DNA from 4 places in the Blautia segnis genome. Region 1 is predicted to be linked to each of the others. Evidence: riboswitches for the same ligand, from Rfam matches in the RefSeq annotation. Region 1 holds a riboswitch; each other region holds the start of a gene.
The links. Region 1 has a riboswitch for cobalamin ahead of H8S54_RS14240 (sirohydrochlorin cobaltochelatase). Riboswitches for the same ligand answer to the same signal wherever they lie in the genome.
Positions count from the first base shown of each region.

Region 2: linked by a shared signal. The riboswitch ahead of H8S54_RS03745 (class I SAM-dependent methyltransferase) and the one ahead of H8S54_RS14240 (sirohydrochlorin cobaltochelatase) in region 1 are both predicted to bind cobalamin.
Region 3: linked by a shared signal. The riboswitch ahead of H8S54_RS01230 (cysteine-rich small domain-containing protein) and the one ahead of H8S54_RS14240 (sirohydrochlorin cobaltochelatase) in region 1 are both predicted to bind cobalamin.
Region 4: linked by a shared signal. The riboswitch ahead of nikB (nickel ABC transporter permease) and the one ahead of H8S54_RS14240 (sirohydrochlorin cobaltochelatase) in region 1 are both predicted to bind cobalamin.

Region 1 is NZ_JACOOT010000033.1:102,771-110,719, reverse strand. Features, by position in the region: gene H8S54_RS14260 (ATP-binding cassette domain-containing protein) at 1-1,181, opposite strand, end outside; gene H8S54_RS14255 (flavodoxin family protein) at 1,533-2,099, shown strand; gene H8S54_RS14250 (alanine/glycine:cation symporter family protein) at 2,121-3,518, shown strand; gene H8S54_RS14245 (hypothetical protein) at 3,637-4,224, opposite strand; gene H8S54_RS14240 (sirohydrochlorin cobaltochelatase) at 4,276-5,565, opposite strand; cobalamin riboswitch at 5,822-5,997, opposite strand; gene H8S54_RS14235 (metal-sensing transcriptional repressor) at 6,281-6,661, shown strand; gene H8S54_RS14230 (heavy metal translocating P-type ATPase) at 6,909-7,949, shown strand, end outside.
Region 2 is NZ_JACOOT010000009.1:69,826-77,774, reverse strand. Features, by position in the region: gene ttdB (L(+)-tartrate dehydratase subunit beta) at 1-289, shown strand, start outside; partial or broken gene H8S54_RS03770 (pyruvate formate lyase family protein) at 329-715, shown strand; partial or broken gene H8S54_RS03765 (glycine radical domain-containing protein) at 741-992, shown strand; gene H8S54_RS03760 (aromatic acid exporter family protein) at 1,050-1,535, shown strand; gene H8S54_RS03755 (cysteine hydrolase family protein) at 1,837-2,352, shown strand; gene H8S54_RS03750 (AAA-like domain-containing protein) at 2,423-4,006, shown strand; cobalamin riboswitch at 4,093-4,285, shown strand; gene H8S54_RS03745 (class I SAM-dependent methyltransferase) at 4,392-5,120, shown strand; gene nikB (nickel ABC transporter permease) at 5,125-6,072, shown strand; gene H8S54_RS03735 (ABC transporter permease) at 6,062-6,883, shown strand; gene H8S54_RS03730 (ABC transporter substrate-binding protein) at 6,970-7,949, shown strand, end outside.
Region 3 is NZ_JACOOT010000003.1:105,910-113,858, reverse strand. Features, by position in the region: gene H8S54_RS01270 (BMC domain-containing protein) at 1-56, opposite strand, end outside; gene H8S54_RS01265 (BMC domain-containing protein) at 183-497, opposite strand; gene H8S54_RS01260 (zinc-binding dehydrogenase) at 521-1,759, opposite strand; gene H8S54_RS01255 (aldehyde dehydrogenase family protein) at 1,777-3,165, opposite strand; gene H8S54_RS01250 (class II aldolase/adducin family protein) at 3,241-4,113, opposite strand; gene H8S54_RS01245 (EutP/PduV family microcompartment system protein) at 4,349-4,897, opposite strand; gene H8S54_RS01240 (BMC domain-containing protein) at 4,904-5,281, opposite strand; gene H8S54_RS01235 (phosphatase) at 5,612-6,325, shown strand; gene H8S54_RS01230 (cysteine-rich small domain-containing protein) at 6,437-6,742, opposite strand; cobalamin riboswitch at 7,087-7,274, opposite strand; gene H8S54_RS01225 (C40 family peptidase) at 7,535-7,949, opposite strand, start outside.
Region 4 is NZ_JACOOT010000003.1:198,748-206,696, reverse strand. Features, by position in the region: gene H8S54_RS01685 (oligopeptide/dipeptide ABC transporter ATP-binding protein) at 1-856, opposite strand, end outside; gene H8S54_RS01680 (ABC transporter ATP-binding protein) at 849-1,634, opposite strand; gene H8S54_RS01675 (ABC transporter substrate-binding protein) at 1,651-3,204, opposite strand; gene nikC (nickel transporter permease) at 3,222-4,046, opposite strand; gene nikB (nickel ABC transporter permease) at 4,048-4,986, opposite strand; cobalamin riboswitch at 5,162-5,361, opposite strand; gene H8S54_RS18510 (hypothetical protein) at 5,487-5,672, opposite strand; gene H8S54_RS01660 (YczE/YyaS/YitT family protein) at 5,669-6,076, opposite strand; gene H8S54_RS01655 (MarR family winged helix-turn-helix transcriptional regulator) at 6,069-6,497, opposite strand; gene H8S54_RS01650 (urease accessory protein UreD) at 6,676-7,500, opposite strand; gene ureG (urease accessory protein UreG) at 7,505-7,949, opposite strand, start outside.

The DNA of each region.
Region 1 (7,949 bases):
ACCTGGCGGATGCCGTTTTTTTCCTGACGGAAAATCTGCGGGGAAACTAAATAGCTGTATTCCACAGAATTGGCATACTGGTCCACCTGACTTTCATCACTGTCCAGAAAAGTTTTCAGAGATTCCAAATCATTGGAATTCATCTTGGAAAACATATTGGTGACCATCTGCGCCACCCCTACCTCTCCTTCCTTTTTCTCACTCTGGGCAGACGCTGCGCCCATCATCATGGAAGTCAGGTCCACCCCTGTGCTCTGAATCTGCAGAGGATACTCGGAAAGGGTCTCCTCCTCCATGTCTGTGATGTATTTGTCTACGCCATTAGATATGGAAAGAATCAGGGCAATTCCGATGATGCCGATAGAACCGGCAAAGGAAGTGAGAAGGGTTCTTGCCTTTTTTGTCTTCAGGTTCTGAAAGCTAAGAGACAATGCAGTGAAAAAAGACATGGAGGATTTTCCCATGTTCTTGTGAACAGGTGCTGCCATCTGCTTTGTATCCACCTCAAAGGGATCTGTGTCTGACAGGATTTTTCCATCCTTCACAGTCACGATTCTGGTTGCGTAAAGCTGGGCAAGCTCCGGATTGTGTGTTACCATTACCACAAGGCGCTCCTTTGCAACCTCTTTCAGAAGCTCCATAACCTGAACGCTGGTATCAGAGTCCAGGGCCCCGGTTGGTTCATCCGCGAGAAGAATCTCCGGGTCATTGACCAGGGCACGGGCAATGGCTACTCGCTGCATCTGTCCGCCGGACATCTGACTGGGACGCTTGTGAAGCTGGGCGCCAAGCCCCACTTTCTCAAGAGCTTCTTTGGCCCTGCGCCGTCTCTCGTTTTTGGAAACACCGGAAATGGTCAGAGCAAGCTCCACATTGGCCAGCACAGTCTGATGGGGAATCAGGTTATAGCTTTGAAAAACAAAGCCAATGGTGTGATTTCTGTAGGAATCCCAATCCCTGTCCTTATATTTCCTGGTGGAAATTCCATTGATGATCAGGTCTCCGCTGTCGTAACGGTCCAGGCCACCGATAATATTCAAAAGGGTGGTCTTGCCAGAACCGCTTGGACCTAAAATTGCCACAAATTCATTGTCCCGAAGGCTAAGACTCACTCCGTCCAGGGCTCTTTGCACCAGATTTCCGGTTCTGTATTCTTTATGTATGTCTTTAATTTGAAGCACTTGCAAATTCCTTTCTGCTATTTATATAATGAAGTTAGGGGCAAAAGGTTTTTTGCCCCTAACTTGATATCTACGAATTGCTTCGCAGCAAAGCTGCTCCCGCAATTCTCGAACATTCGGAATCCGCTGATTTACTGCGTAAATCGCTACTTCCTCATGTTCGGCGGGTCCCAAGTTCAAAAGCCTTATCGTGCAAGCACGAACGGCTTTTTGACCTTTTGACCCTGATATCATTTAATTTTTCTATTATATCCTGTAAATGTGAATATACTGTGTCTTGAAATTAAACCACTCCTATCGTATAATAAAGAAATATATTAACGCTTTAGCGAGATGAAAGGATGAAAGAACATGAAGGTTTTACTTTTAAACGGCAGCCCGCGTAAGGAAGGCTGTACCTTCACTGCACTTAGTGAGGTTGCAAAAACTCTGAATCAGAACGGAATTGATACCGAGATTTTCCAGGCAGGAGATCCTGATAAAGATAACGTAAAAGCGGCGGCGGCGAAATTAAAGGAGGCAGATGCTCTGGTTGTAGGTTCCCCGGTATACTGGGCTTCCCCCACAGGACAGATTATTGAGTTCATGGATAAGCTCTGCTCCATGGCAGGCAAGGACATGCTTCACAAACCGGCTGCAGCAGTTGCTTCTGCAAGAAGAGCCGGAACTACTGCTACCCTGGATGTGCTTCAGAAATATTTCAGCTATCACGAGATGCCGGTTGTATCTGCAAACTACTGGAACATGGTACACGGCAATACTCCGGCAGAGGTACAGCAGGATGAAGAGGGATTACAGATCATGCGCACCCTGGGAAGCAATATGGCATGGCTTCTGAAATGTATCGAAGCAGGTAAAGCGGCGGGAATTACCACTCCACAGGCGGAGGATAAGATCAAAACAAACTTTATCCGATAAAAAACTTAAGAGAGGTATTCTATGCTGCAGATTATCGAAACCATTAATACAGCTGTCAATAATTTTATCTGGGGAGTTCCTGCAATGGTCTGTATTTTCGGCGTCGGACTTTACCTTAGCATCCGCACCGGTTTTCTTCAGATCCGCAAATTCCCCTATGCGATCCGCACTACTCTTGGACGTATTTTCCGCAAGCGCAGCGCTTCCGACGGCGCTATCACTCCTTTCCAGGCTGTGTGTACGGCTCTTGCCGCCACAGTAGGTACCGGAAATATTGCCGGCGTGGCAGGTGCCATTGCCATCGGCGGACCCGGTGCTATTTTCTGGATGTGGGTCTCCGCACTTTTCGGAATGTGTACCAAATTCGCAGAGGTTACCCTTGCTGTTCATTTCCGTGAAATCAATGCAAACGGAGAACTGGTAGGAGGACCGATGTACTACATCAAAAACGGTCTTGGCAAAAAATGGAACTGGCTGGCTTATCTGTTCGCGGCCTTCGGTGTTCTCACCGTATTCGGAACAGGCAATGCCACACAGGTAAATACCATTACCACAGCTATTAACTCCGCACTTTTAAATTATAACATTATTAGCAAAAGCGCAGTTTCCACATCTAATCTGATCATTGGTATTGTGATTGCCATCCTGATTGCCATGATCCTTCTTGGTGGAATCAAGCGTATCGGCCAGGTAACAGAAAAGCTTGTTCCGTTTATGGCGCTGCTTTACATTCTCCTTGGACTTGGAGTAATTCTTCTGAACATCCAGAATATTCCGTCCGTATTTGTTTCTATTTTTAAGGGAGCTTTCCAGCCCTCCGCTGTAACCGGCGGTATTATCGGAAGCATGTTCCTTAGTATAAAAAAGGGTGTTTCCCGTGGTATCTTTTCCAATGAAGCCGGTCTTGGTACCGGATCCATTGCACATGCATGTGCAGATACCAAGAAGCCGGTAAAGCAAGGTATGTTCGGAATTTTTGAAGTATTTACAGATACCATCGTCATCTGTACTCTGACCGCACTTGTTATTCTGTGCAGCGGCGTTCCCATCACTTACGGAGAAGCCGCAGGTGCTGAGCTGACCATCCTTGGATTTACTTCTACATATGGAAACTGGGTATCCATTTTCACTGCAGTTGCAATGTGCTGCTTCGCTTTTTCCACAGCACTTGGATGGGGCCTTTACGGTGCACGCTGTATCGAATTCCTGTTTTCCGAAAAAGTAATCAAACCATTTATGGTTGTCTATGCTCTGGTTGCTATCCTTGGTGCCACTGCAAATCTTGGACTGATGTGGAATATTGCCGAAACCTTTAACGGTCTTATGGCAATCCCCAACCTGATTGCATTATTCCTGCTCTCCGGAACAGTTGTAAGACTGACAAAGGAATACTTTGCAGGAGAGGGAAAAGAAAATTAAAACAGATATATAAAAAGACAGGCTTCCCGGAATCAATATCATTTAACAGAAATGATATTGCCCGGGGCCTGTCTTTTTATAAGAAATATTGTAAGGGTTTACTTGTTAGCTGTGAAAATCAGTTTTTGGAATCCTCTGCTTCTTTTGCTTCAGCATCTGCTGTCTCGCTGTCATCCTCACCGATCACTACTGCGTTTTTCTCTTCCTCAGTCTGCTCTTTTGCATCTTTTACGCTGACCTTATGATCATACCATTTACCCTTTTTGCCAAGGATGGCAAGGTCAAACTCTTCGTCCAGCTTCTCAACCGGAACATTGAAGCCGTAAACCTCCTCTGACATTCCGTCACTGTAGGTAACAGTATCTGTAGTAGGCTGGATCAGTTCAGCTCCATCCTTCTGTGCGTCCTCAGCTGTTCCAAGGAAAAGATTTACGATATTCTTGGAGACAAGTGTAATATGAACGGTCATTTTGCCATCCTTCACTGTAAGAACTGCTCTTCCATTGCATGCCTCATTTACATGGAACATGCCGCTGTCTGTGTCAAACTCCACACCGTATACGCCGTCTTCAAGCTCAGCTTCTGCGGCGTCCTCTGCTTTGGCAGCTTCTGTCTGTGCCGCTTCAGCCCAAACAGGCGCAACGCTTCCTGCTGTCATGGTGGAAATACTTACTGCTGATAATAAAATGACTAATGAACGTTTCATAATAACTTTTCTCCTTACTTTTTGATGAATTAAAGATAAAACATCAACAGATTATTTTGCAATAGAATCAATTGCTGCCTGAATATGCTCTACATAAAGCTGCTCAACTGCATCAATTCTTCCAAGTCCTTCGATCTGGCAATCGATCTCATCGAAATCTCCGGAAGCCTCGAACATGCTCTTCCAGGAATCCTCATCATCACCAGCCATATCGTTGTTTGCATGGTCACCTGCAACAACCATAAGCGGACGAAGAACAACCTTCTTGAAGCCTGCATCTTTTACTTTGTCGATTACAACATCGCAAGCGGTATCTTCCGGCTCACCCTCTACAGTACCGATGAATGCGTTTGTAAATCCAAGCTTCTCCATCTGTGTCTGCATCTGGTTGTATGTAACATTTGCTGTGTGAGAGGTTCCGTGTCCCATGAATACGAATGCGGTTCCATCCTCAGCAGCAGCTTCCATGCTGTCATATCCTGCGCTCTTTACAGCTGCATCTGTAACTGCCTGTGCAACAGCAGCCTTGTCTTCGTTGATAGCAGTAGCGTCTGATCCAACCTCACCAAGCATTGGCTCAGCGATTGCTACAGACTCAAATTTATCTTTGTACTCATCGATCGCTTCTACCATCTCATCGTACTCTGCACCGTGCATAAGGTGTGTAGGCTGAACAACCAGATTCTTAACACCGTTTGCTACTGCACGGTCAAGTGCCTGCTGCATGTTGTCGATGTGCTCATCATCTCTTGCCTGTACATGGTTGATGATAATCTGAGCGGTAAATGCTCTTCTTACAGCCCAGTCCGGGAAAGCTTCTGCAAGAGCATCCTCGATTCCCTTGATATCCTCAACACGGCTGTCGTTGAAGGAAGTACCAAAGCTTACCACAAGAAGCTCGTTCTCACCGATCTCATCCTGGTTACGAGGATCATCCTTGGAAGCATCTCCTGTATCGCGTCCGAAATATTCCGGGCTTGCTTCTTCTCCCTCTACCAGCTCTTTCTGAGCGTCTGTCAGAGCATCCCATGCTTCCTTAGCTTCCTTGCACTGTGCATCTGTGTCGTCTGTTCTCTCCTGAACATAGATTGCATCGATAAGTGCTGCAACTTTATCAGCTGCCTCCTGATCTGCGTCAGATGCCTCTGCATCGTCTGCTGCCTCAGTGTCATCTGCTGCCTCAGCGTCATCTGCTGCTTCTGCATCGTCTGCGTCATCTGCTGCTTCGTCAGTTGTCTCCTCTGTTGCTTCCTCTGCAAATGCAACAGTTCCTGTTGCTGCAGTCATGCTTGCTGCCATGGATGCTGCAAGAAGCAGTGCTAATAAAGATTTTCTTTTCATTTCTTTTTCCTCTTTTTTCCTGTATTTCCGGATTGAATTATGTATAAGGACACGGCCCGGCAGGGCTTTTTCTACGGCAGGAAGCTTCTGTGATTCCTGCTTTGTAAAAAAGCAGCTGCAAACTCTGCAGCTGCACTTTCCTCATAAACACATTTCCTCCAAACAGGATTACAATGATATGAGTATCAAAATATCTTTTGACACTGGTATCATTCCTATATATTGCTATGAGAATAAGGTTCTGTGTACCGCAGATCCACAATTCTACGCCAAGGCAGTTCTCCTGACTTCGTTCAACACTGCTTCCCCTTCCCGGTTACCCAGTGGGCTCTGAAGCAGCTCCCTTACACAGTGACGGCATCGTTCCGGATTCTCACCGGATTCTCTTTTATGCATCATGTTCATGATGCGACCTTTGCGTTATATCATTATACATATTCGACTCGGATATCTAATAGATACCATAATTTTATGTATTTTTTATGAATGTATTATGGATATTTTATGAATATACAATCTATATCAATGGACTTTCAGACAGATATATTTTAACCTGCTGTAACTCCACAATGAAACAAAAAAAGCCCTTGACAAATACCCTCAGGGGGTATATATTAAGTGCATAAGCAAGATACCCCCAAAGGGTATTTGAAAGTTAAAACGCCGGTTCGCAGTTTCCGGCCAATCATTTGTTTAATAAGAAAGGAGCCTGCCTATGACAGCTGATCATAAATCCGAAACCTGCTGCAGCCACACTGCAGCCGATACTGAACCCCTTTCCAGCCAGGAACCTGCACAGAAGGTCTGTTCCTGCTGCGCCAAGCACACCTTGCGTTCCGAAGCGGAGCGAAGAAAGCTGGTCAACCGTCTGAAGCGTATTGAAGGCCAGATCCGGGGCATTATAGGAATGCTGGAGAACGATGCCTACTGCAATGACATCCTGATCCAGTCCGCCGCTGTAAATGCCGCTGTGAATGCTTTTAATAAAGAGCTTCTTGCCAACCATATCCGAACCTGCGTGGCAAGAGATATCCGGGAGGGTAAGGATGAGACCATTGATGAGCTTGTTGCAACACTACAGAAGCTTATGAAATAAATGCGGATATCAGGGTCCCAAGTTCAAAAGCCGTTCATGCTTGCATGATAAGGCTTTTGAACTTGGGACCCGCCGAACATGAGGAAGTAGCGATTTACGCAGTAAATCAGCGAATTCCGAATGTTCGAGAATTGCGGGAACAGCTTTGCTGCGGAGCAATTCGCAGATATCAAGTTAGAGTCAAAAGGTCAAACAGCCGTTCATGCTTGCATGATAAGGCGCATCCCGTATAAGGAGGAATTTTATTATGGAACAATACAATGTCACCGGCATGAGCTGTGCAGCCTGCAGTGCCCGTGTGGAAAAAGCAGTCAGCAAGGTTCCGGGAGTTACAGCCTGCTCAGTGAGCCTGCTTACCAATTCCATGGGCGTTAAAGGCACCGCCACAGCCTCAGCCATTATTTCAGCTGTAGAGCAAGCCGGGTACGGCTGCTCTTCTAAGAGTCAATCCAGTCAGAAGGAATCTCTTTCCGATGCGGAGAAGGCCCTGGAGGATCACGAAACCCCAATCCTGAAGAAGCGTCTCATCGCATCTGTAGGATTTCTTCTGGTCTTGATGTACTTCTCCATGGGACACATGATGTGGGGCTGGCCGCTGCCTGCATGGTTTGACGGCAACCACGTAGCCATGGGACTTGTTCAGCTGCTTCTGGCCGGAATCATCATGGTAATCAATCAGAAGTTTTTCATCAGCGGCTTTAAGAGCCTGTGGCACCGCTCTCCCAACATGGACACCCTGGTAGCACTTGGCTCCATGGCATCCTTTGTGTGGAGCGTCTATGCACTGTTTGCCATGACTCGTGCACAGGTAGACGGTAATTCTGAGCTTGTAATGCACTACATGATGGAGTTTTACTTTGAATCCGCTGCCATGATCCTGACCCTGATCACAGTGGGAAAAATGCTGGAAGCTCGCTCCAAGGGCAAGACAACCGACGCCCTGAAGGGTCTAATGAACCTTGCTCCCAAGACTGCCGTTGTCATCCGAAATGGCCAGGAAATCACCGTTCCCATTGACCAGGTGGTAAAAGGCGATGTGTTTGTTGTACGTCCCGGCGAAAGCATTCCCGTTGACGGCGTGATCCTGGAAGGCTCCAGTGCAGTAAACGAGGCCGCCCTTACAGGAGAAAGCATCCCGGTAGATAAAGCAGCAGGAGACCGGATTTCTGCTGCCACTGTAAACCAGTCCGGTTTCATCAAATGTAAGGCAACCCGCGTAGGGGAAGATACTACCCTCTCCCAGATCATCAAAATGGTCAGCGACGCAGCGGCCACCAAGGCTCCTATT
Region 2 (7,949 bases), on a different contig from region 1:
CCCGAACACAGAGCGCGCATGTAAGGAATTTGGTGCAATCCACTGCGTATTCCCGGCTGGCTGTGCAGTAGTAGCTGCAACAGAGGTTGAGAAGATTGTAGAGCATCACTGGGATGAGCTTGGAATGCCGGAGACTTTATGGTGCAACAAGGTAAAAGAATTTGGTCCGCTGATCGTATCCATCGATGCACAGGGACGCAACCTGTTCGAAGAGAACAAGGTAATTTTCAACGAGAGAAAAGAAGCTGCAAAGCAGGCTATCTATCCGGAAGTTAAATTTATCAAATAAAAAGCTTACACAAAATAAAGGAGGAGAAAGGCAATGCCAATGACAGCCCCGGGAAAGTTTGACAGTAATGGAGCATGGGACGGATTTCACGGAGAAATCTGGCAGGAAGAAATCAATGTCCGTGACTTTATCCAGAAAAACTACACACCATATGATGGTGACGAGTCATTTCTGACAGGTCCTACATCCAGAACAGAAAAGTTATGGAACCATGTTCAGAAGCTTCAGAAGGAAGAGCGCGAGAAAGGCGGCGTGCTGGAATGTGAAACAGAAGTGGTTTCCGGACTTACCGCATATGGTCCTGGCTATATCAGTGAGGATATGAAGGATCTGGAACAGATTGTAGGTCTTCAGACAGACAAGCCGCTGAAACGTGCATTTATGCCTTACGGTGGAATCCGTATGGCAGTGCAGGCAGCAGAAACATGTATGATGATGTAATCCGTATGCACTTGGACATGAGGATGAGGAGCGCAAGAATAACCTGGTTCAGATTCTGGACGGATATTTTGCACAGGATGCCCATCACCTGAATGTAAACGTATTTGGCACAGAGAAATTGATCGATGCAATGGAACATCCGGAAAAAGAGGAGTATCAGAATTTTACCATCCGTGTTTCCGGTTATGCTGTGAAGTTTATTTCCTTAACAAAGAAACAGCAGCTTGATGTTATTGCACGTACCTGCCATAAGACACTGTAGGAATCAGGCTGGGGTCAAAAAAACCAGCTGATAACGGCATAGTCAGGAGTGCTGCGAATGGGACCACAGGAAATGCTGGACAGAGCTGAAGTGAAAAACAAGTGGCAGCTTACGCCGCTGAAAAACTTCAAATCGCCCCGTCTGACAGAACGTATGTGGCGTACAGCTCTGGTAGTGTTGATTACTTCTGTTATTTATGAATATCCTTTGGGAGGGCGAAATCCCTGTTTTGCACTGATCGGTGCAGTGTACGGGGTGGGAAGCCAGTTTGAGGAGGGCTTCCACAATGGAATTAACCGGGTGATCGGAACTCTTGTAGGCGGTCTTCTGGTAATTCCCTTTCATAGGCTGTATACCAGTCAGCCTTTTGGAATACCTGACTGGATATGGCTTGTAACAGGGCTTTGTCTTGTACTCTGGTGCAATTTTGCACTGGGTGCAGATTCTGCAATTCAGCCTGGAATCGTCATTTATTTCGTTGTTATGTTTACAGTCGGAAAAGAAAGGGTTTTTCTATACACAATCGCAAGAACCGTACCATGAGGGAAAAAGAACGTGAAAACTTTGGTACGGATGATGATAAAAATTTCTCCGCTATCGTTTCAAAAATAAAAGATAAACACCTCTAACGTATTGATTAAAGGGTAAGATGAAAAAGGAAAGCAGTCGGCAGGTCACAACCCTATACAGGGCCTGGCGGCTGTTTTTTGTGTCCCGTAGAAGCGGCTTTCTTGTATAAGGGTATGTACGAAATTCGGATAAGGTGATATAGTAAGAAAAAGTATGTTTTCGAAAAAATTATGATGAATTTATCAGGGCGTGAAAAACACAAAGGGGGAACAGCATGGATATTTTAGTTGTGATCGATATGCAGAATGATTTTATAGACGGGGCGCTTGGCACGCCAGAGGCGGAAGCAATTGTGCCCAATGTGGTAGACAGAGTGAAGAATTTTAATGGACTTGTTCTGGCTACAAGGGATACACATGGCGGAGATTACCTGCAGACCCAGGAGGGCAGAAAGCTCCCGGTGGAGCATTGCATCCGGGGAACCTATGGCTGGGAAATCCGCGAGGAGATCGCGGAACTTCTGGAGTCCGGTCCCATTGACAAGCCTACTTTCGGCAGTGAAACTCTTGGAAAAGTTCTGAAGGAGTTCAATAAATCAGAAGCCATCGACAGCATTACACTGGTGGGACTTTGCACCGACATCTGCGTCATCTCCAATGCCATGCTGCTCAAAGCATTTCTTCCAGAGGTGCCGATTATTGTAGATTCCCTCTGCTGCGCAGGAGTAACCCCGGAAAGCCACGAGAGAGCACTGGAAGCCATGAAGGCCTGCCAGATCGAGGTAATTTAATTGGCGGATTGCGGACAGGAATAAAATTGGGTATACTTTTTTATAAATGACAGATGGAGGAGGTGTTTGTATGAAGAAAAGGTTTTGCACTACAGGAACATGTATTCCGGAAAAGAATTATATGGTAGATATCAGTGGCAGAATTGACCGGATTATCAGTGAATACATTGAAAACGGGCAGTATTTTACCATAAATCGTGCAAGACAATATGGAAAAACAACCACACTCTATTTGCTTGAAAAAAGATTAAGGGAGAATTATATTGTATTGAGTCTGAGCTTTGAATCTGCGGATGAATATTTTCAGTCACTTTCCAGTCTGGCAGAAGGTCTTATGCTGGATATAGGCGATTGTTTGAAAGAACAAAATGCGGATGAGAAAATAGTAGAAGAATGGTATCAGCCTATTTTGGAAAAATTTCCCTTGCGCTCGTTGGGAGCAAAGATCAGTTCCCTGTGTAAAGCGTGCGGTCAGCCAGTGATCCTTATGATCGATGAGGTGGACAAAAGCTCAGATAATCAGATCTTTTTATCATTTCTTGGGCTTCTTCGCGAAAAGTATCTTCGTATGCAGCAGGGAAAAGATCAGACTTTCCAGTCGGTTGTTTTGGCAGGCGTATATGATATAAAGACTTTGAAGGTGAAAATACATCCTGAAGAAGAGTCAAAATATAACAGTCCATGGAATATTGCAGTAGATTTTGATATAAGTATGGACTTTTCCATCCAGGATATTAGAGCTATGCTGCTGGAATATGAGAGTGATTTTAAAACTGGAATGGATATAGAGCAGGTAAGTGAATTTTTGTACAATTATACTTCCGGTTATCCATATCTGGTGTCACGGCTTTGTCAGCTAGTGGATGAAAGAGTTTCGGGAAGTGAGCTTTTTCCTACTAAGAAGGAAGGCTGGAGTAAGGATGGGCTTCTTACGGCGGTGAAGATGCTGTTGGGAGAAAAGAACACACTATTTGACGATATGGTGAAAAAGCTGTCAGATTATCCGAAATTGAAGGAAATGCTCCAAAGTATTTTGTTTGGCGGAGTAAGTTTCCCATTTAAGATTGAAAATCCATTAGTTAATCTGGGAGTGACTTTTGGATTTTTAAAAGATAGGAATGGGCTTACTGCAGTATCCAATCGAATTTTTGAAACACAATTATATGATTTGTTTTTGGCGGAAATGGCGATTAACAGTGAATTGTATAAGGATGCCGGGATAGAACGTAATCGATTTATTGTGTCCGGAATGCTTCAGATGGATCTGGTGATGGAAAAATTTTGTGAGCATTATGAAGAAATATATGCAGAAAACGATCAAAAATTTATAGAGGAAAATGGAAGAAAACTTTTCTTACTTTATTTAAAACCTATTATAAATGGAACGGGAAATTATTATATTGAGGCCAGAACCAGGGATAGCAGAAGGACGGATGTAATCGTTGATTATAAGGGAAAACGCTTTATAATTGAATTGAAAATCTGGAGGGGAAACGAATATAATACCCGTGGAGAGCAGCAGCTTTTTGAATATTTGGAATTTTATAAGATGGAAAAAGGATATTTGCTGAGCTTTAATTTTAATAAGTCTAAAAAGACCGGAATCCGGGAAATCAGTTATGAGGGGAAACGAATTTTGGAAGTGGTTGTTTAGTAAAATAATCGCGGATTCTGCCAATTTCATTGACAAATGCAAAATATTATATTAAACTCAGTTTGCATGATTTTAGTATAAAAATTTAATAAAGAAACCATTTTGGTGCCTGCCACGTTTTTGTAAAACGCGGCGGAGTAAACGGGAAACAGGTGAGAATCCTGTGCTATGCCGTAGCTGTAACAGTCGAGTATGCTTTTATATCCACTGAGTAATCGGGAAGGGAAAGCAGTATGATGACGCTGGAGCCAGAATACCGGCCGGAATGAAGAACTTTTGCTGCGAGTCACAGTATAGAGGTTGCGTGTAATAGAAATATTATGCCGTTAAGCCGCTGTGTCTTCAGCGGCTTTTATTATTGAAAAAACAGAGAGGACAAAGGTAAATGGCTGAATTACTGAAGGATATTCAGACATACTGGGACATGAGAGCTGGCGGATTTTCTGATGCCAGTATGGAAGAGCGAAAGACAGAACCGGGAAAGCACTGGGAAAATATTTTCCGCAATTCTCTGGAAGAAGGGTGCACGGTACTGGACGATGGCTGCGGTGCCGGATTTTTTACCACCTTGTTAGCGTCTATGGGATATCAGGTAACTGCCGTGGACTACAGCCCCAAAATGCTGGAAGAAGTCAGAAAAAATCTGGATGCGGAAAATCTGAAGGCGGATCTTAAGCAGATGGATGTACAGAATCTGGAATTTCCGGACAACAGCTTCGATGCAGTGGTGTCAAGAAATGTATTCTGGAATCTGGAGCATGCGGATAAAGCCTATGAGGAAGTAAGCCGGGTTCTGAAAAAAGGCGGAATTCTGATTCTGGAAGATGGAAATTACTACCGCCATTATTTCAGCGAGAAATATGAAAAGATGTACCAGGAATTTCAGAAGCTGTACGGTGACGAAGAGGATCAGGGCTGTCACGCACGCCATAACAAAGAAAATGTAGATTTCCATATTATGGAAGAAATTGCGAAAAAACTGCCCATGAGCCAGGTTGACCGCCCGGCATGGGATTTTGGTAAACTGGTAGACCTGGGATTTCGCAAAATACAGGTAGAAGTTTCTGGCAGTCCGCTGCCAATGAGCTTTTGCATTGTAGCACAGAAAGGCTGAAAAAGTGAAAAAAGAAATTTGTAAGCGACTAGTTTCACTTGTAATTATCCTGTTTGGACTTTCCATTATGACCTTTGGACTTACATATATTCTGCCATCCAATCCGGCAGAGCAGCTGGCGGAATCCATGGGTGCTGGTCATGACAGAGAAGTAATTGCAAAGATTGAAGAAAAATATGGATTAAACAAATCCTTCGGCGAACAGTATATAAGCTGGCTGAAGGGAGCTTTACACGGTGATTTCGGAATGTCGGTAAAGTATGCACAGCCGGTCTCCCAGGTGCTTGGAAGAAAGCTTCCCAATACCATTAAGCTGGCAGTTGCTTCTTTTATTCTGATGCTTCTGATTTCTTTTCCGCTGGGAATTTTATCAGCAGTGTATAAGGATAAGGCAGCAGATTATATTATCCGGTTTATGTCCTTCCTTGGAATTTCACTGCCAAGCTTCTGGGGCGGTATGATGCTGATCTATCTGCTGGCAGTCAATCTGCACTGGCTTCCGGTTGGCGGATCAGATTCCTTCAAAAGCCTGATCATGCCAGCCATCACCTTATCATTAAGCATGAGCGCATATTATATAAGGCGAATCCGGGCGGTAATGGTAGAGCAGATGAACGAAGAATACATCAATGGCTGTCAGGCCAGAGGCGTGGGAAGATTCCGCACCATCTTTTTCCATGTGCTTCCCAACTCCTTGCTTACAGTAGTAACCATGCTGGGAATGTCCTTCGGCGGCCTGCTTGGAGGAACCATGATCGTGGAAACGGTTTTCAGCTGGAATGGAATTGGAAGTGCGGCTGTGGCTGCTATTTCCGGAAGAGATTATCAGCTGATCCAGGGATATGTTATGTGGATGGGATGCATTTACGTTCTGGTAAATCTTTTGGTGGACATTTCATATCAGTGGCTTGATCCAAGAATCAGGAGAGGAGCCGTACAGCATGAAGAGTAAGAAAAAAATATGGATCCGTTTTGGAATTTCGGCAGCATTTGCAGTGATTTTCCTATTGTTTGCGTTGTTTGCCGGGAAATTTGCTCCATACGATCCTCTTGAAACACACTATACCGATTTATTGAAAGCACCTTGCAAACAGTATCTTCTGGGAACAGACCAGATGGGAAGAGATATTTTTTCTAGAATCCTCTATGGAGGAAAAACTTCTCTTCTGATTGCCTTTGCAGTGACTGCGATTATTTCAGTTGTGGGAATTCTGGTGGGAACAGCAGCCGGTTTCTGGGGCGGCGCGTTTGATGCAGTGTTGATGCGTCTTTCCGATATGCTCATGGCTTTTCCAGGATCAATTTTCACAATTGCACTGGTTAGCTTCCTGGGAACAGGACTTCCCAATCTGATCCTTGCAATGACCCTCACTGGATGGACTTATTACGCGAGAATCAGCCGTTCCCTGGTTCTTTCCATAAAGAACAATACCTACATAGAACAGGCCAGACTGGGCGGAGCCAACAATTTCCGCATTATGACAGGCTACATTATCCCAAATGTTATGCCTTCCCTTCTGGTAAATATCACCCAGGATATTGGAAGCAAGCTTCTGACGATTGCAGGACTTTCCCTGTTAGGACTTGGCTCCCAGCCGCCTACGCCGGAATGGGGCTACATGCTTTCAGAAGGAAAAGATTATATGTATTCAGCGCCCTGGATGCTTATGGCACCGGGAATGGTAATTTTGATAAATGTTATTATATTCAACTTATTGGGAGACTGTATTCAGGATCTGATGAATCCCAAAGGAAAAAAATAATGATGTTTACTTTCCGCCCCAGAGGTTGGAAGGATGAACATAGATAAAGTAAACATGCACATAACAACAGGAGGAGAAAAAACAAAATGAAAAAACGGTTAATGTCTTTATTATTTGCAGGAGTTATGGCTTGCAGCGTAATGGGAAGCGGTGTTACAACATTTGCTGCTGACAACGACAGCCACATCAATCTGGCACTTTTCACTTACATTGAAGGTATGGATCCGGCAACAGACTGGTGCGGATGGAACCTTACCCGCTGCGGTGTTGGTGAGACACTTGTAACTGTAAACGAGAACATGGAGATTGTTGGACAGTTAGCAGATGAGTGGGAGCAGACAGATGACACAACCTATCGTTTCCATATTCGCCAGGGCGTAAAATTCAGCAATGGTACAGAGTTAACACCTGAAATCGTAAAAGATTCCATTCAGAGATCTATCGACAACAACTCCCGTGGAGGAGACCTTAAAATCGCAAGCATCGATGTTGACGGAGAATATGTAGTATTTACAACTGACGGAGAGTACAGCGCATTTGTAGCACAGCTTACAGAGCCTATGACTGTTATCGTTGACACCACTGCTGACACCAGCAACTATGACACAATGCCGATCTGCACAGGTCCGTACGCAGTATCTGAGTATGTATCTGAGGAGAAAATCGAGCTTGTTGCAAACGAGAATTACTGGGACGGAGCACCGGAGATCAAGAGCATCACTGTAAAGAATATCGGAAGCGATACAAAGGCAGATGCAATGCTTTCCGGAGATATCGACCTTGCACAGGGACCGGATGCTACTTCCCTCAGCCGTGTTGAGAACAATGATGATATCAACATCGTAAAAGTAACCGGTACCAGAGAGAACGACTTCGAGTTAAACTGCCGCGAAGGAAATCCTCTTTCCGATAAGAACCTTCGTCTTGCATTATCCTATGCAGTAGACCGTGACGTTGTTGCACAGGTTGCAGGAAACGGATATTCTTCTCCAATCGGAACTGCATTCCCGCCGTCTGTTGGTTATGATTCTGACAAAGTAACTGCACAGACCTATGACCTTGATAA
Region 3 (7,949 bases), on a different contig from region 1:
TCGATTGCAGCTGTAAGTCCTCTGGTCTCTACCATTCCTAAAGCTTCCTGTGCCATGATGAATTCCTCCTGATTTATCTCAACTATTCAAGTACGCTCCAGCGCACTTGCTGTGAGGTACCTGTCATGCTCCGCATGACTGTTCATTTTTATTATAGATGTTTCTTCACTGGTTCGCAATAACTATTCCTTATCCAGTGCGCTGATTTTCAGCATTTTTTCTGTACCGGTTTCCGGATTGGGTATTACATAGTGCTGTACCACACCAGTCATACTCTCTGCCACTCTGATTCCCGCTTCCACAGCTTCTGTTACATCAGATACGCTTCCGCGGAACTTGATGCAGACAAGGAGCGGTACCGGCAGACTGTCCGCATTTGCAGGTTTATTTTTATCAAAAACCTCCAGATGGACATTTGCTGCCTTACAGCCGGCGTCGGCCGCCACAAATGCTGTTGCCAGTCCGAACACCTCCAAGATTCCTACAGCTTCTGCCATCTTGATTCTCCTTTATCCGGCTATTATTTATTTACGACTGCGATCTTAAGACCGGTCATAGCAAGGTTCTTCTTTAATGCTTCATTGATCTCCTCAAGCGGATACTTGTCTGTGATCAGCTCAGACATTGGAAGTCCGATTGCGTTTGCTCTCTTAAGGAAGTCAAATGTTGTAACGTAATCTCTTAAGGTGTATACCCAGGATCCTACGATTGTGATCTCTTTGGAGCAGATATCAAAGTGCGGGTTGATTGTAGCATCTCCGCCGTTGATAAAGAATCCAAGCTCGCAGAGACCGCCGCCGTTACGGATGAATTTGTAGATGTTTGCATGAGCAACAGGTGATCCTGTGCACTGGAATGCAAAGTCTGCAAAATGTCCGCCGAACTGCTCTTTTACTGCCTCAGCAAGTGCTTCAATTCCTTTGTGCTCCATGAAGTTTACACTCATGGTAGCGCCCATTCTCTTAGCGAAATCAAGACGCTGCTGGTTTCCGTCTACTGCGCAGATGTTCTCGATACCCATGGTACGAAGAACTGCGATGCAGATCAGACCGATCGGTCCGCATCCCTGTACAACAACTCTGCTGTTGAAACGAAGGATACCAGTTGTTTTTGCTCTCTCAACTGCATGTACAAGTACTGCACATGGCTCGATCAGGATACGGGAATCCAGGTCAAGGTCGCTTACGTTGAAGAATGTGCTTCCGAAGTTTCCGCCGCGGATAAAGATATAATCGGAGAACCATCCGTTCAGATGTACATCATCATCTGGAAGAAGTCCGTATACATCAGCTCCGCCAACGTTCTTCTTGTTCAGGTCGAACATTGTGATCTCCGGATCATCCTTGAAGATCATGCAGGTAACAACTTTATCACCGATCTTAACCGGTTTTCCAGCTGTATCTGTCTTAACGTTCTTACCCATAGCAACGATCTCACCAGTTCCTTCATGTCCAAGTGCAACCGGGATCAGGTTGAATGGGTCTCTCTTGAATTCGTGAGCATCTGTACCGCAAACGCCGCAGCCTTCTACTTTAACAAGGATATCGTCGTCACCAACTGGTGGAATCGGGTACTCTTTGATATCAAAATGCTCTTTCTCAGTAAGAACTGCAACGTGTGCAGTTTTCGGAATAGCGCCTGCCGGTGCTGCAGCCGGTGCCGGAGCAGCTGCTGGTGCAGAAGCTGCCGGAGCAGTTCCAGCCATTCCAGCAAGAACCTGTTTTACGATTTCTTCAATATTTACGTTATTCATATCCATTTTTATGTTTCCTCCTGTCAGCGAATGCAAAGGCTGTCTGCCATTACGCAGCGTCTTCTCTTGGTGAATGTGCTTGCGCTTGTAAGTCCCTCACCTGTACGGCTTGCGATTGTGAAGGTACAGTAGCCTTCTCCGCCGAATCCAAGTGCTGCATAAGAAGGTGCATTTTTAACCAGGATTGCGGTGTCGATTGCTTTCGCATATTTGGTGATATTATCAATGTTCTTGGAATGAATGTGTGCAGAGTGGCGGTTGCCATGCTCAAGCCATACGGCCTGCTCTACTGCATCATCAAAATCTTTTGCTCTCACAACGCCAAGGATTGGCATCATAAGCTCTGTAGCAATAAGCGGATGTTCCTTCGGTCCTTCGAATACGATGCAGCGGATGTTTGCAGGAGCATTTACTCCGATCATGGAAAGTAATGTCTTCGCATCACGTCCTACGCATTTACGATTCAGCTTGCCGCCTGCAAGAACAGTCTCAACAAGTTTGTCCTGTTCTTCCTTAGAAGCAAGATAGCAGTCATTCTCGCTTACCAGATAATGCATCAGCTCATCTGTAATAGAAGCAACTGCAACGATCTCCTTCTCTGCGATACAAGGAAGGTTGTTATCGAATGTACAGCCGTTTACAATATCCTGAGCAGCTTTTCTGATGTCAGCTGTCTCATCTACAACTGCAGGTGGGTTTCCTGCGCCGGCGCCGATTCCACGTTTTCCAGAGGAAAGAACTGCGGTAACTACGCCAGGGCCGCCTGTTGCTGCGATCAGCGGGATATCTTTATGTTTCATCATAATATTGCTTGTCTCTAATGTAGGTTTCTCTACTGTTACTGCGATATTGTCCGGTCCGCCGGCTTCCAGGGAAGCCTCGTTCAGAAGGTTGATCGCATAAATAGAGGTCTTGATTGCTGCCGGATGCGGGTTGAATACAACTGTATTTCCGCCTGCCAGCATGCCGATCGTATTACACAGAATGGTCTCACTTGGGTTGGTACATGGAGTGATTGCTCCGATCACACCGAATGGTCCCATCTCGATCAGAGTAAGTCCTCTGTCGCCTGACCATGCTGTAGTGCTGAGATCTTCTGTACCTGGTGTCTTATCTGCTACCAGATGATGTTTGAGGATCTTGTCCCCAACATTTCCCATTCCGGTCTCATCAACACCCATACGTGCAAGGATTTCTGCATTTTCTTTTGTTTTTCTACGAATGCAGGTAATAATTTTTTCTCTCTGGTCCAAGGACATTTTCCGAACGATTTTCTGGGAAGCTTTCGCTGCCTCGATAGCCTCGTTCATATCTTTGAAAATTCCATGTTTACCGGCCGGAGCTTCTGCAATCTGCATTTTCGCCATAACTTCCTGTACAATGTCCTGTACCATGCTCTCGCTAATTGGCATGAGATTGTTCCTCCTTAAAGGTTTCACGCAGCCGCCTGGTACCACTCCGGGCAGCCGCATTTCTTATTTTTCAGATTATTTCAGGCCTAACTGTGCCATAACCTGTTTTGTGATCTTAGCTACTAACTCTGCATCTGCATTAGCGTTGTTAGCTGTGTCTGCTGTCGGAGCATCGCTTCCGCCAACGAAATCATACTGATATCCTGGGAACTGTTTGTAGTCCTCGTTGTGGCAAGCGCCGCCGCAGTTGTGGCAGTTCAGGCCGTCTTTGTTCTGACAGAGGTTTGCAGGATGTTTTCCAGGCATACCGAATTTACGACGGATCTCATAAAGTTTCTTGATGTTCTCTTTATCGAATTCCTTCGGGCCGCCAAGAAGTTTGCTCTGATACAGAAGCTGTGCGTAGAACTCTACGGATTCCATCTTCATGTATGCAGCGTTCAGATCTGTGCTCCATGTAAGAGCTCCGTGGTTCTCAAGAAGAACTGCATCGAAGTATGGAAGGTATTTCTCAAGGTTATCCGGAATCTCCATTGTAGAAGGTGTACCGTACTCAGCGATCGGAACGCATCCAAGAGCGATAACTGCCTCTGGCATGATCGGCTGTGTAAGCGGGATTCCTGCGATAGCGAAGGATGTTGCATAAATTGGATGAGCATGTACAACAGATCCTACATCCGGTCTCTTCTCATATACTCTCATATGCATCTTGATCTCAGATGATGGTTTGAATCCTGGGTTAGCCTGGATAACATTTCCTTTTGCATCAACTTTACAGATGAACTCTGGAGTCATGAAGCCTTTGGATACACCAGTAGGTGTGCAAAGGAACTCATTGTCGTTAAGCTTTACAGAGATGTTGCCATCATTTGCTGCGACCATGTTGCGGTTATAGATTCTTCTTCCGATGTCGCAAATCTGTTTTTTGATTTCGTATTCGTTTACCATGCTTTTTTCCTCCTTAAGCACATTCAGGTGCGGTGGATTATGTATTTTATAGTACCGCACCGGGTAACTTATCATGGCTGGACATAGTCAGCCTGTTACTTTTATGGTTATGTTGTAAGTTTACACCATTCCACATCATAAGTCAAGGTTTTTCCGTTGTTTTATGTTGTTTTGTGTGGAATCTTTGGAGAATTGCTATGTTGTTTTACGTGGTTTTGATATTTTTCCCACATTCTCAAGGTTTGTTTTCTTTGCTTTCTTCTGTGCTTTTCCCGGATGGTTCTTCAGAAGTATCCTCAGGCTCATCCAGGTCCGCCTTTGGCTTTCCAGGAGCCTCTTCCCAGGGCATTACATCTCCCTCTTCCCGGAGATATTCCAGGATTTCCGGGATGCCTTCCTGCTGCTTGGAATCCACATAAAAGATCTTTTTGCAGCCGGCCAGCTGCAGCCAGGAGGTTGCCAGCTTCACATTGGCCTGGGGATTATGGATCTTGGTGACAATGCCGATCACCTCGCGGTTGGCCATGCAGGTGATGCATGGGGGAAACAGGCAGTACGGCTCGATAGCTGATACCAGAAGTCCCACAACATCGGATTCATATGTATACAACGCCAGGGCGTGTCCAAGCCCTTGGGTCTGGGCATACTCTCCTGGCGTGTCTACGATTACATCAAAATTATTTACATATTGTGTTTTGTGATAGTGTATTTTTTCTCCGCGCAAAGCCTGGGTCAGGGTTGTTTTGCCAGCTTCGCTGCGGCCGATGAGAACCAGTTTCTTCATATTATATCAGGTCCTTGTGATCGGGCATAAGGTAAAGCCCAGCTTGTTTCCCACATAGTCCAGAATGGCGCTTGTGGAAGCTTCCACCTCAGATACAGTGCCTGTGATGATCAAGCTTCCGCTGAAGCGGTCTACAAAGCCCAGCTCAATGCCGGATGACTTCATGGCAATGTCTGCCATAATAATGGCTGTCTCTGCAGGGCTGACAGTCATAATTCCAATGGCTGCCCTTGAATAATCCAGAGACGGGTCAAGTCCTAATTTGGTGTAAAGAATCTTATCCGGATTGGCAATGATATGTGCCAGGGAAATCTGCTTGCCTGGTACAAGCTCCTGCACAATGCGCTGCTTCATTTCCGGAGACATGTTATCTGTATATCCCATTTTTCCTCCTGTCTGAAACTTTGGCTGATCCTGCCGTCAGCATACAGCATTCCCATACCTGAAAGTTTAATATATATACAAAATCTTTTGCTGTTTTTCTACCGTAATTATACTATCCGGTGTTTTGACTGTCAACAAAAAGCAACACTTTTCCTACATATATATGTGGTTTTTCTTGTGTTTGTGTGTTGTTTTTATTTGTTTTTCCAATTTTTTCTTATTTTACAGTTGACAGTCTTTTTCTGCTCTGTCATACTGAAAACAGTACAGGCATTCACAGCTTTTTAAACTTTCCGAATGCACAGACTTCTTAACAGGAGATGATTTTTTATGTATCTTTCCGATATGCATACCCACTCTATCGCAAGCGGGCACGGAACAAACTGCACCATCAGCGACATGGCTAAGTCAGCTTCACGCAAAGGGTTAAAGCTTCTTGGCATTACAGACCACGGGCCAGCTACTCTTGCAGCAGGAACCGCGTCTTATTTCCGTAGTCTTACTTATTCGCCGCGGAAGCGTTTTAATGTGGAATTATTATATGGGATTGAACTGAATATTTTGGATGTGAACGGCAAGGTTGACCTGGAGCAGGAGCTGCTTGAGAAGCTGGACTATTCTATTGCCAGCATACACGCCCAGAATTTCCATCCAGCCAGCAAAGAGGAAAACACCAAAGCCTTTCTTAATGTGATGAAAAATCCTATGGTAAAGATTCTGGGGCATATTGATAATACCCAGTATCCGGTAGATTATGATGCAGTTGTAAAGGCAGCCGGAGAAAATGGGGTTCTTCTGGAGATGAATGAGGCTTCTCTTGCGCCTTATGGCTATCGCGGAGATACCCGCAGCAACTGTGCGGAAATTTTAAGATGCTGCCGCAAATATCTGGTTCCAATTGTACTGTCCAGCGACAGTCATGGGGCAGAGCATATTGGGGATTTCACTTATGCGGCAGATTTTGTCCATCAGGCTATGTTCCCGGAGGGACTGATCCTGAATAACCAGATTCCGAAGCTGAAGATGATTCTCAGTATGCGGTAGTGTGTGATTGTTCAAGAAAACGACTTGTTAGTAAATACCGCTCCTGCTAATTTTATCTGCAAAATAAAAAGTTTCCCTGCACCCAATTTGTGGGTAGGGAAACTTTTTGTTTTACTTTTCTTTTACGTCCTGATTTTCACGTGCCTTCTTCATCAAATCAGCCAGTTCCTGATACTTCCCGGTGACATAGCCATAATTTTTCCGTTTGTGGGGAAGCTGGCAGTTAGTGCAGTCCTTGAAGCCTTTTTCGTTGTAGTGGAAATTCCCGCCGCATTTATCCCCTAATGCATAGAGGGGACAATAGCAGAACAGGCAGTTGAAATCCTCCGGATCTGCGCCTTTATGACAGGGAAAAAATTCGCAGTTCTTATGACTGAAGTAGGAATATTCCTTGCCTTCCCAATAATTTTTTTCCATTTTCCTGCTCCTTTCTCATCTGCCCTAACAAATTCCTTTTCCGCAGGATTTTTATAGTAGAAATCTTCTATATCATTTTCAATTAAATAAAAAAATAACCGCTTACGCGGCTTCAAAATTCTCGCAGATATTTAAGAGGGAGCGATGCTACTCCGGGGTAGAATATGACCCGTTCATATATACGCGGAGGGAACGGTTTCATCCAAAGTAGTATCGCCTGCCATTTAATCTGTATAATTCATCTGAACAGGCGATATTCCATAAAAAATGTCCACTCACAAAAGCGGACAACATTCCAGGGCTGCGGATTCCCTAAAACTGGTTGTTACACTTTCATCGGAAGTTTAACCTCGCCATACTAAGCAGGTTTCCTGGCTCCAGAATCATCGCATCATCTCTCCTTCTCATGCATACGCACAATGGACTCTGAGACTTGCTCCTCTGTTACAGTGACCGGATCGCTCAGGTTTCTCACCTGATTCCCTCTTTCTGCCAGCTAATAGCTACCAGCACTTAATATGTTCAATATGGAATTATACTGACATCATAGTACCACCTGCCTAAGTATTTGTCAACCCGTAATCTGTTATTTATTTATCAAAATTATGGAAAGCAAATTCCGCTTTTATACTCTGTTTCGGACACCCTCAAGTTTTCACCATAAAGTCCAAAACAATCCCACCATCAAAAAACCTCCCGGATTCCATAGCGAGGATCCGGGAGGGATTCAAATTCTTTCATTAAATATGCCCGCCGATGCAGGTACTGTATTTATTCAGGCCTATGCTGCAATTACACAAGACGTCTTACAGATGTAATGGTTCTGTATGCAGCATTGTCGCTGATCTTGATTCCGTCTCTGGAGTTGGACGCGTGTACAATCTGTCCATTTCCCATGTAGATTGCGACATGACCGCCGTAGCAGATCAGATCTCCTGGCTGTGCATCTGCATAGGAAACTTCAGTTCCTGCATTCTGCTGCTCATAGGAAGTTCTCGGAAGGCTGACGCCGAAGTTTGCATATACGCTCTGTACGAACCCAGAGCAGTCAGCACCATTTGTCAGACTTGTTCCGCCCCATACATATGGATTTCCAACAAACTGTGTTGCATAGTTCACTACAGAAGATCCTGAGCCGGAAGAACTGCTGGATGAGCTGCTGGAAGAACTTTCAGAGTAGCTGTCATAATCTACTGTATTATCGCTG
Region 4 (7,949 bases), on a different contig from region 1:
AGGGACAGCCAACCGGCACATCAAGAGGGCTTGGAGCCTCGCTCTCAATACTCTCAATCTTCTTAGTCGGATCCATATGCACAGAGAACTGTGCGCCAACCAGTGCCTTTGTGTACGGATGTACGGCATGGCTGGAAACGTCCTCTCCAGGAATGGTCTCCACAATATGTCCCAGATACATAACCGCGATCTGGTGTGCAAAGGAACGGATCAGTGCCAGGTCATGACAGATAAAGATCATGCAGATGTTCTTCTCTTTCTGCAGGCGAACCAGAAGCTCAATCACAGATTCCTGTACGGAAACGTCCAGTGCAGAGGTTGCCTCGTCGCAGACCAGAATCTCCGGCTCCAGGGAAAGAGCTCTGGCGATACTGATCCTCTGACGCTGTCCGCCGCTCATGTTGTGCGGATAACGGTCCACAAAATCCTCTGGAAGCTCAACCATGCGAAGAAGCTCTCTTGCCTTCGCGTTTCTTTCGCTTCTTTTGATCTTTTTGTAGTTCATCAGAGGCTCTGTGAGGATGTCCCCGATCTTCATCTTCGGATTAAAGGATGCCAGCGGATCCTGGAAAACCATCTGAAGGTTCTGGCGGTTTTCCCAGGTCTCTTTCTTTGAAAGTCCTGTGATGTTTTTGCCATGATAAAGAATCTCGCCGCTGGTGGGCTGATCCAGGGAAATTACCATGCGGACAAAAGTTGACTTTCCGCATCCGCTCTCTCCTACGATTCCAAGGGTACGGCCCTTGTACATAGTCAGGTTGATATCATTGCAGGCAGTTAAGGTTCTGCCGTGGGAAGCAGGGAACTGTTTTACAATATGCTTCGCCTGCATGACGATTTCAGGATTCTCAGACATATCGTTTTCCCTCCATTTCCGGAACTGCTTCCAAAAGTTTCTTCGTATAATCACTGGTTGGGTTGTTCAGAACCTCTTCTCTGGTTCCGTGATCCACTACCTTGCCGTGATGCATGACGATCAGCTGGTCTGCCATATAGGCAGCTACGCCGATGTTATGGGTAACGATAATGATTCCGGTTCCAAAATCATCCCGAAGCTCCATCATCTGACGGACAATCTGTGCCTGTGTGGTTACATCCAAAGCACTGGTAGGCTCATCTGCCAGAAGAAGTTCCGGATTAAATGTCATGGCCATCGCGATTCCCACACGCTGACGCATACCGCCGGACAGCTGATACGGATAGCTGTTCATGATATTCTCAGCATCCGGGAGACGCATTTTGGTCAGCATGGAAACAGCTTTGTCCCATGCTTCCTTCTTGGTCATTGACTGGTGTGTACGAATATATTCTACATATTGGCTGCCGATCTTACGGATCGGATTCAGGGTTCCTCCGCAGTCCTGAAAGATCATGGACATTTTGCTGCCGCGGATCTTTCTCCAGTCGCTTTTGGAATTTTTCAGAAGAGATTCTCCATGATAGAGAATGTCACCACTGGTGACCCTGCCAGCTCCGGAAAGTGCTCCCAGAACGGCACGGATCACAGTAGTTTTTCCACTTCCACTCTCACCTACCACGCTGATGATCTCCCCCTTTTTCATGGAAAGGTTGAAATGCTCGATGGTAGGTGCCTGATTTCCATACTGTACAGCCAGATCTTTAATTTCCAGCATATAACAGACTCCTTTATTACTCCGCAATCTTCATGTCAGCAGTTACCCAGTAGTAATCCATTGGATACATTACAAGTCCTTCTACGGTAGATTTGGAAATAAGGAAGGTATTCTCATACCCGAAGAATACAGTTGCCGCATCATCCATGATTGCCTGCTGGATCTTCACGATCAGCTCTTTTCTTGCCTCTGCATCGATAGTAGAAGCCAGTTCATCCAGCCATGCATCTACATCTGCATTGGAATATCCTGCAGTGTTGTTTGCAGATGTGCTGTACCAGTTCTCACGAAGGTAGTTTTCCGGGTCACCGGTGTTTGCAACCAATACGTTCCAGATCAGAAGGTCATACTGGGAGGAATCACGACGGTCAAGAAGGGTCTCATAGGATACGCAGTCAAGCTTGATGTTGATTCCGATTTCTTTTAAGCTTGCCTGTGCTGCCTGCGCGTATACGCCAAGCTCTGCACGACTGTCATAGTATACAAAGGTAAGCTCTACTTTATTTCCGTCTGGATCTTCTACATATCCGTCACCGTCTACATCCTCATATCCGGCATCTGCAAGAACCTGCTTTGCTCCGTCTGTATCGTAAGCATTCTCATCGTTCAGTTCCTCATATCCATAGTCCAGTGTTGGCGGTACCGGAGCTTTTCCTGGTGTTGCGCCGCCCTCAAGAAGAATGCTGGTGTAGGTCTCTTTGTCAAGTCCGCGGAGAACTGCCTGACGAAGTGCAAGATCCCCAAGTGCTCCGTTCTGGTTCATAAATGCATAGGTAGAACGAAGAGATTCCAGAGACTGAATATTGTAGTTGTCGTTTCCGTCAAACTCGAAAACGTTCTCTGTCTTTAAGTTGTAAGCAACATCGATCTCGCCGGACTGAAGTGCCATGGAACGTGTTGTCTGGTCTCCGATAATACGAAGAGTTACACTGTCATTGGGAACCTCGCCGTCCCAGTAATACTCGTTTCGTACAACAACTGTATCTCCGGACGGATCAAAGGACTGGAATGCATACGGGCCTGTGCAGACCGGGCCTTCCATTGCGATGTTGGAGTTGTCAATGCTTGTGTCCATGATCAGGAAAAGCGGGTCAGCCAGGCATCCTGCCATATTTGCGTTTGCTCTGTTCAGGTTGAATGTGATGTTCTGTCCGTCAACCTCAATGCTGTCAATGTCAAAGAACTCCGGTACACGGTTTGACATTTCCATAGTACGCTCCAGGGATGCTTTTACAAGCTCTGGTGTCATATCGTTGCCATTTGAGAATTTAACGCCCTCACGAATGGTAAATGTCCATGTTTTTCCATCTTCACTGTTGGTCCACTCTGTTGCAAGACATGGTACCATGTTTCCTTCCTCGTCAAACTTGGTAAGTCCCTGTCCAACACCGTAACGGGAAATTACCCAGCTGAAATACTGCTCTGTTGGTTCCAGTGTATCAGCAAAGCTTGTTACACCGATTGTCATGGTATTTCCATCTGCAAATACGAAAGTAGCCGGGATCATTGCCATTGCCATAAGTCCTGCCAGTGCTGCTGCACATACTTTTTTTGCGATTCTGTTTTTCATATACTTTTTCTCCTTTATCAGTCCTGTCTCGGATCCAGAATATCTCGGATACTGTCACCAAGCATGTTAAAAATGATTACTACGATTACGATGGCGATACCCGGTGCGATCATCAGCCACGGTGCTTTTGCCATATAAGTTCTTCCTTCGTTCAGCATCAGTCCCCACTCCGGTGTCGGTGCTACTGCTCCGAATCCCAGGAAGGAAAGAGATGCAAGTTCCAGCATCATGGTACCCATATCTGCCGCTGCTGTTACTGTCATAGTCGTCAGCATGTTGGGGAGGATATGCTTCCACAAAATTTTGAATGTACTGGTGCCGTTTACCACAGCCGCTTCCACATACAGATTACGTTTTACTTTCAGGACCATACTTCTTGCCAGACGGGCATATTTTGTCCAGCTTACGGCTGTGATGGCGATGACTCCGTTTCTAAGGCTTGGGCCAAGCATACCTGCGATTGCGATTGCCAGGATCATTCCAGGGAAAGAGATCATCATATCTGCGATTCGCATGATCACCTGATCGATCCAGCCGCCGAAGTATCCTGCAATAATTCCAAGCAGTGTACCTACAACAAAAATAGTTGCTACCAGGATCAGGGTGGATACCAGAGAGGTTCTGGTACCATAGATCACACGGGAAAGAATGTCTCGTCCCAGTTTGTCAGCGCCAAGGGGATATTCTGCACATGGGGCTTTCAGAGAATCCACCATCACTGCATCCAGCGGATCCTTTGGTGCGATCCAGGGAGCAAAAACAGCTACGCCTACAACCGCAAGCGCCAGAATAAAGAATACGGTAAACTGTTTATGAGCTAAGAAAAAATTCTGCTTTTTCACTTTACTTAACCTCCTTTATTCTCGGATCCAGATAAGTATAGGAAAGGTCAACGATAATGTTGATCACCATATACATAATCGCGATCATCAGTACATAGGCCTGCACCATCGGATAGTCACGACAGGCGATTGCCTTGATCGCCATGCTTCCCATTCCAGGCCAGTTGTAGATGATCTCAACAACTGCAGTTCCACCAAGCAGGGAGCCAAGGGAAAGACCAAGAAGGGTAACGATTGGGAGCATTGCATTTGGGAGCACATGTCTCCAGAGGATCACGCTTTCCTTGATTCCTCTCATTCTTGCTCCGATAACATAGTCCTGTCTTAATTCCTCCAGCACTGCGTTTCGCACCTGTCTGGTGTATTTCGCAGACATGGAAAGAGCCAGGGTTACGGAGGGCAGGATCATGGTCTTGAAATCGGTAGTACCTCCGGCTACGTTGACCCAGCGAAGCTGTACTCCGAAGATGCTAAGAAGGATCAGACCGATCCAGAAGCTTGGAATGGATACCCCGAAGAAGGTAATTCCGCGGATGAGATAATCCGGCCACTTATTCTGATACACCGCGGAGAGGATTCCGCATGGTATGGAGAATAAAATCATCAAAAGAAGGGCAAACAGTGACATCTGAAGGGTTGGCCAGAAGCATTTCATCAGTTTTTCAGTTACGGGAACTTTAAATGCATAGGATGTTCCCATGTCTCCGGTCAGAACTCCTTTTACCCAGGAGCCGTACTGTACCAGAAACGGTCGGTCAAGGCCCAGTTCATGTCTTGTCTGTTCCAGAAGTTCCGGTGTAGGCAGGTTGCCACACTCTGTCAGCATGATTTCTGCCGGGTCACCAGGAGAAAGATAAGTAAGTCCGAATGTAAAGAAACTTACACCGATCAGAACAATCAGAATCTGCAGAAGCCTTTTTCCAATTTGTTTTTTTGACATTTTCTCTCCTTCCTACATGTTGGAGGTTTTTCGCCGGATCTGATTCAGTTTTCGCAAAAAAAGGCAGGGGGAATGATACGCTTTCGAAAAAAAGCGCAGAAAAAAACAACACCCGCAGAAATTACGGATGTCATTGCACACAAAAAAACCATGCTTCCTATCTACCGTAAGAATCATATCAAATCATTTATAAGCAGGTCTCCTGACTTAAGATCCTCGCTCCAGAACCCCTTCCCAGACTGACAACTGTCCATCCAGTGAGATTATGTTCTGCAGCTCCCTATCACAGTGACGGGATCGTACCGGAATTACACCGATTTCCCTTTTAATCCATGTGCAGACATTTGCACAGGAACTTACAAAGGCTGGTTCAAAACCAACAAATGTTATCTAATTTTCCTTATAAGAATAGCTTATATTGGGAATCTTGTCCAGAAAAATTTTTTCACAGATTGTATTTTTTTGAAAACAAAGGGGAATCAATCGTTCCCCCCAAATTGTCAGTTCAATGCTTCCTCAACGCATTCTTCAATATCGTCAATAATAAATTTCCGCATAAATTCCAGATGTTTTCCAAATAATCTTGCAATAAAGCCTACCAGCAGAGCTGCGATAATGGTACCTTCACGGACACCGTTTAATTTTCCCCAGAAAATAAAGAAAAGAATTCCTGCGATCACGGTCATGGAAGAATCAAATATGATCTTTGTGGTTCCAGATATACGCCAAATCCAAGCACGATGCAGCCTGCCAGAAGGGCAGCCAGCTTCATTGCATAATTTCCGGGATTTACCCAGAAAAACAGATACATAGTAAGGTCAATAAAATATCCAAAGGCAATGGATACCGGAATCTGCAGAATGTTTTCTATCTTAAAATTCTTTCTCAGAATCAGGATCTGCAGCAAGATCAGAAGAATACTGAAGATGATGGTGAAATTTCCAAGTGTGGGCGGAAATTTAAGACTTAGCACATAAGGAATGGATGAAATTGGAGAGGTTCCAAGGCTTGCTTTTGTCACAAGACTGACTCCAAGCGCATTGATAAACAATCCAATCAGAAACAACAGATATCTTTTTAACTTATTCATTTCTTTCCCCCTGTAAATTCGCATAGATTTTTCCATATACAGCCAAAAACTGCTGGAATTCTTCGGCAGAAACACCGGACAATGCCTTTTCTTCTATTTTGGCAAAAGCCTGGGACACCAGCTGCTGTTTCTTCTTTCCCTCTTCTGTCATAAAGATATGGAAGCTGCGTCTGTTGCCGTTTAAAATCCGACGCTCGATCAGCCCTTTCTCTTCCATCTTATTTAAAATAGTGGTAAGAGATCCAGCTTCCAAAAAGCAGGCTTTTGCGATTTCTTTCTGATTGCTGCCGTCATGGTCTTTCAAATAGTCAAGTATCTTGGGCTGCCCGATGGTAAGTCCGGTATCCTTAAGCTGTTCCAGCAAAGCTTTCTGGACAAGCATCTGGTTGGCCATAATCAGGTAGTGTAAGGTATCATCCATGGTTGGTTTCCTTTCTTCCGAATAGTTATAATTCAAATATTTTGAACTATAACTATCTTAGATCAGGATGTCAAGGGAAAACTGACAGCGATAAATTTTTCTTTTTGAGGGGAGCTAGAAAAAAACAACAGGGACAAAGTTTTGGATCTTGTCAGAAAACTCAGTCCCTGTTGGTTCGTTAATGAATTGCTTCATATAATTTCTTTATTTTGTCGGCCAGCTGCTGGAGAGTTTGGGCACGATGGGCGAAGATTCGAAGGACCAGGTCGCCGGTTGTCAGACGGGTAACTCCGCCGTCCGTGTCCGGTTCTTCGTCAAGAAGCTGCCAGATTTTTTCCTGTAATTCCAGATTGATTTCTTTATCTGTGCTGTCCTGTCCAGTATATATTTCTGAAAGAAAAAGATTGGCCATATGAGTGTATCCTTCGTACATTCCAATGCCTTCCATAGGCATTTTTTCCGGTTCGTAGCAGGTATTGTCCTGGTAGATCAGCTTTTCCCCTCTGTAAATCCGCACCCTGGAGGAAAATCTCCGATACTGAAAGCGCTCTTCATGAGCGTTTCTGCCGCAGGAAATCACTTCCAGCAAAAACAGCCGGGAGGTTTTATCCTCCAGACAAATGGTCATAGTGCTGTCAAATGCAGATCCAGAAAAGGGGATCACAGGCTGGGGATAATAGTACAGGATTGCATTTTGCTCCACCTGGATTTCAATGGTACGAAAAGCAGATCCCTCGTCCATTTTATGGATTTTCTCAAAGGACTGGGACAAAACTTCCAGGTTCGCCCCTTCCTTCACATGATAGGAAAATTCCTGGGAATCCCCTGCCATAATTCCCGCAGACGCACAAAGGGGCATGATCTGAATACCGTCGTTTTCTTTCTCAAAGGGCACCATGATCTTGTACGGGGCGGTAAAGGATAAATCTTCCAGAATGGTTTTGCCGTCCCTGACTGCGGCACATGCCTGAATACGGGAAATTTTTCCGAATTTATTATCCATACCTTTACATTCCTTCTAACAGTACGTTCTTTTTGATCCACTCCACTACCTTATCCACATTTTCATCTCCGCGGATGTTGGTGAACTGGAAAGGTCTGTCACCGCGCATTTTTCTGGAGTCTCGTTCCATAACTTCCAGGCTTGCACCAACGTAGGGGGCAAGGTCAATTTTGTTGATCACAAGAAGGTCGGAACGGGTAATTCCAGGGCCGCCTTTTCTCGGAATCTTATCCCCTTCTGCCACGTCGATGACAAAAATGGTAGCATCCACCAGCTCCGGGCTGAAGGTTGCAGATAAGTTGTCTCCGCCGCTTTCTATGAAAAGAAGTTCAATGTCCGGAAAGCGTTCCATCATCTCATCCACTGCCTCAAGGTTCATGGATGCATCCTCACGGATCGCAGTATGGGGACAGCCGCCTGTCTCCACGCCAATGATGCGCTCCACTGGA